DNA from 3 places in the Cryobacterium sp. TMT2-10 genome. Region 3 is predicted to be linked to each of the others. Evidence: predicted binding sites of a transcription regulator. Region 3 holds the regulator's gene; each other region holds the start of a gene.
The links. The regulator HspR, encoded in region 3, represses chaperone genes until heat shock. The targets are predictions, from matches to a motif close to AAGTTGAGTCNNNNNGACTCAACTT.

Region 1 (3,271 bases), on a different contig from region 3:
CCTTGGCGAGCTCCGTCTTGCCCACGCCGGTCGGTCCGAGGAACAGGAACGAGCCGGTGGGCCGGTCCGGGTCGGAGATTCCGGCCCGGCTGCGGCGCACCGCATCGGCGACGGCCCGCACGGCCTGCTTCTGCCCGATCAGGCGGTGCCCCAGCTCACCCTCGAGGTTGAGCAGCTTCTCCGTCTCGCCCTGCAGCAGACGGCCGACCGGGATGCCGGTCCACATGGCCACCACCGCGGCGATGTCCTCCGCGGTGACCTGCTCGTTGACCATCCGGGGGCCCTCAGACTCCGACTTCTCCGCTGCGGCCAGCTCCTTCTCCATCACCGGGATGTCCCCGTACAGCAGCCTCGACGCCTTCTCCAGGTTGCCCTCGCGCTGGGCGCGATCCGCCGCGATCCGCGCGGTGTCGAGCCGCTCTTTGAGCTCGCCGACCCGGTTCAGCGACGCGCGCTCCTTGTCCCAGCGCGCCTGCAGCTCTTTCAGGTTCACCTCTCGTTCCGCGAGGTCCGTCCGCAGCTTCTCGAGCCGCGCCTTCGAGGCGTCGTCCTTCTCCTTCTTGAGGGCGAGTTCCTCGAGTTTCAACCTGTCCACGCTGCGCCGCAGCTCGTCGATCTCGACCGGGGCGGAGTCGATCTCCATCCGCAGCCGGCTGGCGGCCTCGTCGATGAGGTCGATGGCCTTGTCCGGCAGCTGGCGTGCGGTGATGTACCGGTTCGAGAGGGATGCCGCGGCCACCAGCGCCGCGTCCGCGATCGACACCTTGTGGTGGGCCTCGTAACGCTCCTTGAGCCCGCGCAGGATGGCAACGGTGTCCTCGACGCTGGGCTCGTCGACCAGCACCGGTTGGAAGCGGCGCTCGAGCGCCGCATCCTTCTCGATGAATTCGCGGTACTCGTTCAGCGTCGTGGCGCCGATCAGGCGCAGCTCGCCGCGGGCGAGCATGGGCTTGAGCATGTTGGAGGCGGCCACGGATCCCTCCCCGCCGCCGGCACCCATCAGGGTGTGCAGTTCGTCGACGAAGGTGATGATCTGGCCCTCGGCGTCGTTGATCTCCTTGAGCACCGCCTTGAGCCGTTCCTCGAACTCGCCGCGGTACTTCGCCCCTGCCACGAGGGCCGCCAGGTCGAGGGAGACCAGCTGCTTGCCCTTGAGCGAGTCGGCCACGTCGCCGGCGACGATGCGCTGGGCCAGCCCCTCCACCACCGCGGTCTTGCCGACACCGGGTTCCCCGATCAGCACCGGGTTGTTCTTGGTGCGACGGGTGAGCACCTGGCTGACCCGGCGAATCTCCGCGTCGCGCCCGATCACCGGGTCGAGCTTGCCGCTCTTGGCGATCTCGGTGAGATTGACGCCGTACTGCTCGAGCGCCGTCTTGGCTTCTTCCTGGGGCGGTTGCTGACCTGCTTGCATCAGAGGATCCTCTCTCGGGGCCGGCCGCTCACGCCGCCTCGCGGCGAAAGCTGAGCCTGTTGGACTCAAGATTAGGTGAGAATCCGACATCGCACTAGCGGCGCGAGGCCCGTCCTCCAGCTCATTCCGGCGGCACGTCCGTCGGCGTTCCGGCGGCACGCTCCAGGGCAGCAGGGCGGGCCTCGAAACGCCCCTGGTATCCGGTCTCGTCTGTCAGCTGCCATACTTACCGAAGAAATGATCTGTTTCTTCACTCAGCGCAGAGGATGAGACCCGTGGCAACCCCCACCCTCAAAAACTTCATCAATGGCCGGTTCGTCGAACCGAACGGCACCGCACTGCTCGACATCGTCGATCCCACGACCGGCCGGCTCGTCGCCCGGGCCCCCGTTTCCACTCCCGGCGATGTCGACGACGCCATGACGGCCGCGCAGACCGCATTCCGCAGCTGGCGCCGCACGACCCCGTCCGAGCGGCAGCGGGCGCTGCTGCGCCTGGCCGACGCGATCGACGCGAACAGCTACGCCATCGTTGAAGCCCAGCACCGCAACACCGGCCAGCCGCGCGCCACGATCGCGAGCGACGAGGTCGCGGCCGGAGCCGACCAGCTGCGTTTCTTCGCCGGCGCGGCCCGGCTGCTGGAGGGCAAGTCGGCGGGCGAGTACCTGCCGGGCATGACCTCCTGGGTGCGGCGCGAGCCGATCGGGGTCGTCGGCCAGGTCACGCCCTGGAACTTCCCGTTCCTGATGGCCGTCTGGAAGATCGGCCCGGCACTGGCTGCCGGCAACACCCTCGTGCTCAAGCCCAGCGACACCACCCCCGAATCCACCCTCGAACTCGCTCGGATCAGCCAGGGCATCCTGCCCGACGGCGTGATGAACATCGTCCTCGGCGACGGGGGCACGGGTGCGGCCATCGTCGAGCACCCGGTGCCCGGCCTCGTCTCCATCACCGGCAGCGTGCGGGCCGGCATGGCGGTTGCCAGCGGCGCCGCAAAGACCCTCAAGCGGGCCCACCTCGAGTTGGGCGGCAAGGCCCCGGCCATCGTCTTCGCCGACGTGGATGTCGCGAAGACCGCTGCCGAGATCGCCGACTTCTCCTTCTACAACGCCGGCCAGGACTGCACGGCCATCACCCGCGTGCTCGTGCACGAGTCCATTCACGACGAATTCGTCGAGGCCTTCGTCGCCGAGGCCCGCACCCGCAGCACCGGCTCAGCCGACGACGCGGACAACTACTTCGGCCCGCTGAACAACGTCAACCACTTCGGGGACGTCGTACGAAAGGTCGCGGCCCTCCCCGACCACGCCGTCATCGCCACCGGCGGCCACCAGATCGGCACCGACGGTTTCTTCTTCGAGCCGACGGTCGTCACCCACGTGCGGCAGAGCGATGCCATCGTGCAGGAGGAGACGTTCGGTCCGGTGATCACCGTGCAGTCCTTCGGGTCCGAGGAAGACGCGGTCACGCTCGCCAACGACGTGAACTACGCCCTCGCGTCGAGCGTCTGGACCCTCGACCACGGCACCGCCATGCGGGTCTCCCGGGACCTGGATTTCGGGGCGGTGTGGATCAATACGCACATCCTGCTGACCGCGGAGATGCCCCACGGCGGGTTTAAGTACTCCGGCTATGGCAAGGACCTGTCGATGTACGGTGTGGAGGACTACACGCGCATCAAACACGTCATGAGCTCCCTCGAATAGCAGGCCGCACCAGAAGACACCGTCCCAATCACGATCCCGCTCCGACAAGAACAGAGGACTCCCGTTGACCTTTCATCCGTTAGACCCGCTGGCCGCAGCCGAGTTCACCGCCGCCGCCGGCATTCTCGCCCGTGAGCGGGGAGTGGCGGAG
Region 2 (3,271 bases), on a different contig from region 3:
GTTTGGTCGCCTCGACGATGTAGAGCTCGTTCCGCACCCGGGTGCTGGGTCGGAGCAGCCGCTGCGTCGCCGGGTCGAAGAACTGCGGGTCGGTCACCTCCGATTCCCGGGCGGGTGTGTCCAGGGTGAGTTCGTCGATGACGCTGTGCCGGGTGTCGATGCCCGACAGATTGAAGGAGACCGTCACCAGCCGTTTTCCGAGTCGGCTGAGATCCGGCTGCGACGCGAACACGTCGCGCACCTGCTCCTGGATCAATACTGTCGGCGGAACCACGGTCTGCAGCGCTCTGAGGGTGACGGACATGCCCTCAGTGTTACACGCAGGCCAGCCGCCCACACCCCCGGGACACGCGATGACGCGGACGGCACACGAGATGCTCAGCCGCCACGAAACCGATCGGCGCCGGCCTACGGCAGGCGCGAGAACAGCCGGGTGCCCGCGAACGCGACGCCCAGGCCCGCGGCGACGATCGCCGTGACACCGCCGATGTAGGCGATCAACGGGCCGGGGGTCTCGCCGAAGGCCCGGAAGTACGTGACCAGGAAGGCGGCCGCCGCCACGACGGCGAAGGGAACCAGAATCCGGAGCTGGACGCGGCCGCCCACGCCGGCCGATCCGCCGCGCGCGGCGGTCGACGCCCACGGCCCGCGGGTCAGCACGAGGCCGGCGACGCAGCCCCACACGGCCACCACCAGCAGCGCCGCGATCACGTCGCTGGGCCGGTGCCAGCCGTTGGCCAGTGTGGCCACCCCGGCGGCGATGGCGAACCCCGAACCGCCGAGTGCGGCCAGCCAGCGCGTGCGGGGGCTCGCTACCAGAAAGATGGCGAGAGCGGATGCCGCGGCCACGGTCGTGTGCCCCGACGGGAACGAGTTCCCGTCGTACCCTTCCACACCCAGGTCGGGCCGAGAGAGCAGCCCGCCCTTGAGCAGCTGGGTGGTCAGCACGGCCGCCAGCGCCGCGCCGAAGGCGACGATCAGAGTCTTGCCGTTGCGGCGCACGGCCGTGACGATGCCGGCGAGCACCAGACCCGCGACCACGGAGACCAGGGGCAGAGCATCAAGCAGCTGCTGCGCGAGCGGGGTCACGCTGCGGCGTCCGAACTCGGCGCCGTCGAAGGCGAGCTGGTCCATGGTCTGGCCGGCGAGGGTGCGCACGAAGAACAGGTAGATCCCGGTGAACACCAGGATGGCGGTGATCATTCCGGCCAGATAGCGAACGGGGCTGATCGTTGACGAGGTGCGCACATTCCACCTTCGCACGGCCCGCCTGGGGAAGCACCATCGAGCGCTCTTGACTCGGCAGGGGTCGGCGTACCGTTGAAATTTGAGAAAAGGTCATGGACTGGGCTGGTTCCAGCGAAAAGAGAAGACGAAGCGCGAGCCGGAACCGGGTGGTTTCACCGGTCTCGAAGGCGACTTCGAGGCGGAGCGGCGCCGCGCGGCCGCCGCCGCCCATGAGCCCACGCAGGCCTACGAGAACGACAGCCTGGACAAGCCCGTCTTCCCCGACTCGACCTCCGGATTGACGTACCCGTAGCCATCCATCGCGCAGGAAGCCCTTCGCTGAGCGCGAACAGAACGGGACCCTGGGCCGATTGCGGCACCGCTCAAGCGCGGTTACATTGGCAATAGTTGAGCGCCCAAGACTCAACTCTGGAAGCAAACCGCCCAAGAACCAGCCGGACCTCCGGTTCGATCCGACGATCTGACCAGACCCGGCCGATGAAAGGAATCGCTATGGCAACGTCCTATGACCCGTTCCGCGAGCTGGACCGAATGGCCTCCGCTCTGATCGACAACCGGGGCCCGCGCGTGATGCCGATGGACCTCTTCCGGGAAGGTGACCACTACGTGCTCAGCGCCGACATGCCCGGGATCGATCCGGGTTCGGTTGACATCGACGTCGACGGCCAGCTGCTCACGATCCGTGGGGAGCGCACCATGGCGAACCACGAAAACGTGAAGTGGATCACCCGGGAGCGCCTGGCCGGTTCGTTCCTGCGTCAGTTGAACCTGGGCCAGGGCATCGATGTCGAGAACATCAGCGCCACGTACAACAACGGCGTGCTGACCGTCACGATCCCCGTTCACGAGGCGGCCAAGCCCCGCAAGATCGAGGTGCAGAGTTCGGGCGAGCCGACGATGCAGGTGACGGAGTCCGCGAAAGCGGGCACGAAGAAGGCGAAGGCCTGACGAACGAAACGGGTGGGCCCGGAGCATTGCGCTCCGGGCCCTTCGTTGTGTTTTCGCGGTGTACACCGCATGTTCACCCGATGCTGATGCACTATTCGGAGTAGAGTCAGCGGACTCACCGAAGAGTTAACAGCACCAACGAATGGATATTCAGTGAACATTCGAACGGCCGAATACCCCAGGCCGGATCATTTCCTGCTTCACCTCAGCGACACCCACCTGCTCGCCGACGGCGGGCGCCTCTACGGCCGGGTCGACAGCACCGCCCACCTGGCCCGGCTGTTCGCCGACGTCGAAGCATCCTCGGGCCGCCCGGATGCCATCATCATCACCGGTGATCTGGCCGACAAGGGCGAACCGGATGCGTACGCAACCCTGCGCGGCATCGTCGAGCCGGCCGCCGCCCGGCTCGGAGCGCGGGTGTTCTGGGTGATGGGCAATCACGACGACCGGGCGGCCTTCCGCACCACGCTGCTGGACGAGGCGCCGAACACGGACCCGATCGACCACGTCGACTACATCGGCGGCCTGCGCATCATCACGCTCGACACCTCCGTACCCGGCCACCACTACGGCGCCGTGACCGACGCCCAGCTCGACTGGCTGGCCCGGGAGCTTCGCACCCCCGCCCCGGACGGCACAATCCTGGCCATGCATCACCCGCCCGTGCCGAGCGTGCTCGACCTGGCCGTCTCGGTCGAACTCCAGGACCAGTCCGCGCTGGCGCGGGTGCTGCGCGGAACGGATGTGCGCAGCATCCTGGCCGGCCACCTGCACTACTCCTCAACGGCCATGTTCGCGGGCATTCCGGTCTCCGTGGCCTCGGCCACCTGTTACACCCAGGACCTGAACGTTCCGGTCGGCGGCACCCGCGGCCGCGACGGCGCCCGCACCTTCAACCTCGTGCACGTCTACGCAGACACGGTGCTGCACTCGGTGGTGCCGCTCGGCGACTACCCGGCGCTCGACTACATCGAAGCGGCGGAGAGCGCCCGGCGCCTGGCGGGCGACGGCATCCGGATCATGCCCGCGGGTACTCTGCCAGCGTTCCGTGAACCCCCAATGACCACACCGA
Region 3 (3,271 bases):
CGGCTGGCTGCTCAACGCATCATCTCTCACGACGGTGACCTGATCCAGCAATTCATTGGCCGCCATGGTCGCCCGGGCGGAGGCCACGGCCGCGGCCGACTGGTCAGTGGCGATCACGCACAACCGCGGCCGACGCCGGGCGAGGGCGGCCGCGATCACGCCAGTGCCGCAGCCGAGGTCGATGGCCGCCTGAGCATCCGGCTTCATCCGGTCCAAGAACTCGAGCAGGTAGCGCGTACCGATGTCGATCGTGGTCCCGGCGAAAGCGGCCCCATGCGCACTGACCGTCAGACCTAAATCGGCATGAACCACGAATTGGGGCCAGACGGCTCCATCCGTTGCGGCCAGGAGGGGGACGGATGCCGTCAGCACCCGGGATTTCTGCCGGGCCGGGGAGACGGAGACTGAACCGAAATGCCGGCTAAGCACCTCGTTCATGGCCGTGGTCATGTGCTTGATGCGCCCGCCGGCGATCACGACGACGTCCGGTGCCGCGAACCGAGCGATGGCGGCGGCAAGCTCATCGAGGGCGGCGAGGCTGCGTGGCAACTGCATCAGCACCACGCGTGCATTCACCAGCAGGTCCTCGCCGAGCTCGAGTGAGCGGTACCGGTCGGAGAGACCGGCCTCGGCCGCATTGCGGGCGAGGGCCAGTTCCCCGGAGAGTGCGTCCTGGTGCACCCGGATGTCGCGGGCAGCCGCCAGCGCCGCCGCGCCGAGGGTGAGCGCCCCGTATTTGTCCTCGAGCACGACGACCTCGCCGGCCTCTGCCGGTCCCAGCGCATCGGCCGCCTGATCAAGGATCAGCCGGTCGCTCGCATCCACGGCGAAGAGGTTATCGGCCTCCACATCGGGGTAGCGCCGCAGACGGTCGAAGGAAAAATCAGACATTCCCTCAGGCTAGCCCGGCGCGGGGCCCTATTCCCGGCGTTTGAGTGGAAGGGCGCCGTGATCGAGCGGGCGCCAGATGACGATCTGATTCGACCGCCGCGTCCGGGTGCCGGCACGCATCGAGATGACCTCACCGGCCGAGCCGGCCGCGAAGACGCGGCGGCCCGGACGGTTGAGCAGTTCATCGGCCAGGGCCGATTCGAGTTCCCGAAGTCGGGATTCGAGGGTGCGCACGTGGTCTTCCAGCCCCAGGATGCGACGGATGCCTTCAAGGCTCACGCCTTCGGCGCCCAGTTCCGCGATCTCACGCAGCTTCGCCACATCCCGCATCGAGTACCGGCGAGACCGACCGGGTGTGCGGTCGGGACTCACCAGCCCCAGGCGATCGTATTGGCGCAGGGTTTGCGGGTGCATACCCGCAAGCTCGGCGGCCATCGAGATTACGAAGACCCGGGTGTTCTCATCCACCGTCAGTCTCTCGCCTTCGCCAGAAGATCGTCGCGCGGGTTCTCTTTGGGCACCGCCTCGGCGAAGGCCATGAGTTTCTCCTCGGCGTCCTTCGACAGGTGTGACGGAACGGCGACCTGCACCTCGGCCAGGAGGTCCCCGGTGCCCTTGGGCGTCACGACACCGCGCCCCTTGACCCGGAGCACGCGGCCGCTCGGCGTGCCGGCGGCGATGCGCAGTTTGACCGGCGCGCCGCCGAGGGTCGGCACCTCGATCGTGGCGCCGAGAGCCGCCTCCACGAACGTGACCGGAACCGCGACTCGCAGGTTCAGCCCATCCCGCTCGAAGACCGGATGTTTGCGCACGTTGACGGTGAGCACGATGTCGCCGGCCTCGCCGCCGTCGGGGCTGTGCTGCCCCTGGCCGCGCAGCTTGATCTTCTGCCCGTCGGCCACTCCGGCCGGAATCTTGACCTTGATGGCCCGGCCATCCTGCGTCTGCAGGGTGATCTGGTCACCATGGGTGGCCGTGATGAAGTCGACCGTGGTCGACGCGACCACGTCCCGGCCCCGGGTCGGTCCGCCGTAGCCGCGGAAACCGCCGCTGGAGGTGCCGAATCCGCCGCCCTGGCCGCGGCCGAACATGCCGCCGAGCAGGTCATCGAACCCGCCCTGCTCGTAGGAGTAGCCGGGCTGTTGCTGACGCGCTCCGCCGCCGAACATGCCGCCGAAGACGTCGTCGAAGCCTCCGGCCTGGCCTCCGCCGGGGCGCGGGGCGGTGAAGCGAGCTCCACCGCCCATCGCGCGCACGGCGTCGTATTCCTTGCGTTGCGCAGGGTCACCGATCACCGAGTGTGCCTCGCTGATCTCCTTGAACTTCGCCTCGGCCGCAGGATTGCCCGGGTTGGAGTCCGGGTGGTACTTGCGGGCGAGTTTGCGATACGCCTTCTTCAGCTCAGCCGGGGTCACGTCCTTCGAGACGCCCAGGACCTTGTAGAAGTCCTTATCGAACCAGTCCTGGCTAGCCATCGCTCGGTACCTGAACGACGACCTTGGCCACGCGCAGGAGAGATGAGCCGAGGAAGTAACCGGTCTCGATCACGTCCCCGACGGTTTCCGTGTCGACATCCGCTGTGGGCAGCTGGAAGATCGCCTCGTGAATGGTCGGATCGAACGGCTCGCCGACGGCGCCGAACGGCTTAACGCCCAGTCGCTCGACGCTCGTCCGCAGCTTGGCCGCGATGGTGCTGAACGCCGAGTCCTCGGTGAGGTCGCCGTGCTTTTCAGCACGATCGAGGTCGTCGAGCACAGGGATCAGACCCTTGACGACGTCCACGGTGACGCGCTCGCGCTCGACCTCGCGGTTCGCCTCGGTGCGGCGCCGGTAGTTGGCGTACTCGGCCGTGACGCGCTTGAGGTCGGCGAGGTGCTCGCTCGTGGGCTCGGCGACTTCGCGGTTGGCGGCGTCCAGAATGTCCTGCACCGTCAGCTCGTCCTCTTCGATGCCCTCGGCCGAGAACTCCGCGTCCGCCGATTCGGAAGGCTCCGACGCGGACTGCTCCGCGCCGCCCGCCCCGGGGGCACCCTCGACGGGTGCCCCCTCTTCAAACGGCTCGTCCTCTGGACGCTTCGTGTCGTCTGCCATTACTTCTTCGCTTCGTCCTCGTCGTCGACAACCTCGGCGTCGACAACGTCTTCGTCGGGGTTGCCCGCTTCAGCGGTGGGCTCGGAGTCGGACGGGGCGCCGGGCGCGGCATCCGCCTGGCTGGACTTGTAGATGGCCTCGCCGAGCTTGCCCTGGCTCTCGTTGAGCTTGTCGAAGGCGGTCTTCACGGCCGCGTCGTCGTCTCCGGCGAGCGCGGACTTGAGGGCGTCAACGTCGGCCTGCACCTCGGACTTGACGTCCTCGGGCAGCTTCTCGTCGTTCTCCTTGA

Region 1: the regulator HspR is predicted to act here: its motif matches at 1,462-1,486, upstream of E3T37_RS13955 (ATP-dependent Clp protease ATP-binding subunit).
Region 2: the regulator HspR is predicted to act here: its motif matches at 1,633-1,657, upstream of E3T37_RS06930 (Hsp20/alpha crystallin family protein).

The regions. Positions count from the first base shown of each region.
Region 1 is NZ_SOGW01000110.1:27,250-30,520, forward strand. It holds gene E3T37_RS13955 (ATP-dependent Clp protease ATP-binding subunit) at 1-1,414, opposite strand, end outside; gene E3T37_RS13960 (gamma-aminobutyraldehyde dehydrogenase) at 1,681-3,120, shown strand; gene E3T37_RS13965 (primary-amine oxidase) at 3,185-3,271, shown strand, end outside.
Region 2 is NZ_SOGW01000060.1:664-3,934, forward strand. It holds partial or broken gene E3T37_RS06915 (type III polyketide synthase) at 1-304, opposite strand, end outside; gene E3T37_RS06920 (phosphatase PAP2 family protein) at 409-1,248, opposite strand; gene E3T37_RS06925 (hypothetical protein) at 1,328-1,540, shown strand; gene E3T37_RS06930 (Hsp20/alpha crystallin family protein) at 1,741-2,196, shown strand; gene E3T37_RS06935 (phosphodiesterase) at 2,350-3,271, shown strand, end outside; gene E3T37_RS06940 (stealth family protein) at 3,218-3,271, opposite strand, start outside.
Region 3 is NZ_SOGW01000094.1:10,803-14,073, reverse strand. It holds gene E3T37_RS11310 (methyltransferase) at 1-891, opposite strand, end outside; gene E3T37_RS11305 (heat shock protein transcriptional repressor HspR) at 919-1,359, opposite strand; gene E3T37_RS11300 (DnaJ C-terminal domain-containing protein) at 1,362-2,366, opposite strand; gene E3T37_RS11295 (nucleotide exchange factor GrpE) at 2,359-2,982, opposite strand; gene dnaK (molecular chaperone DnaK) at 2,982-3,271, opposite strand, start outside.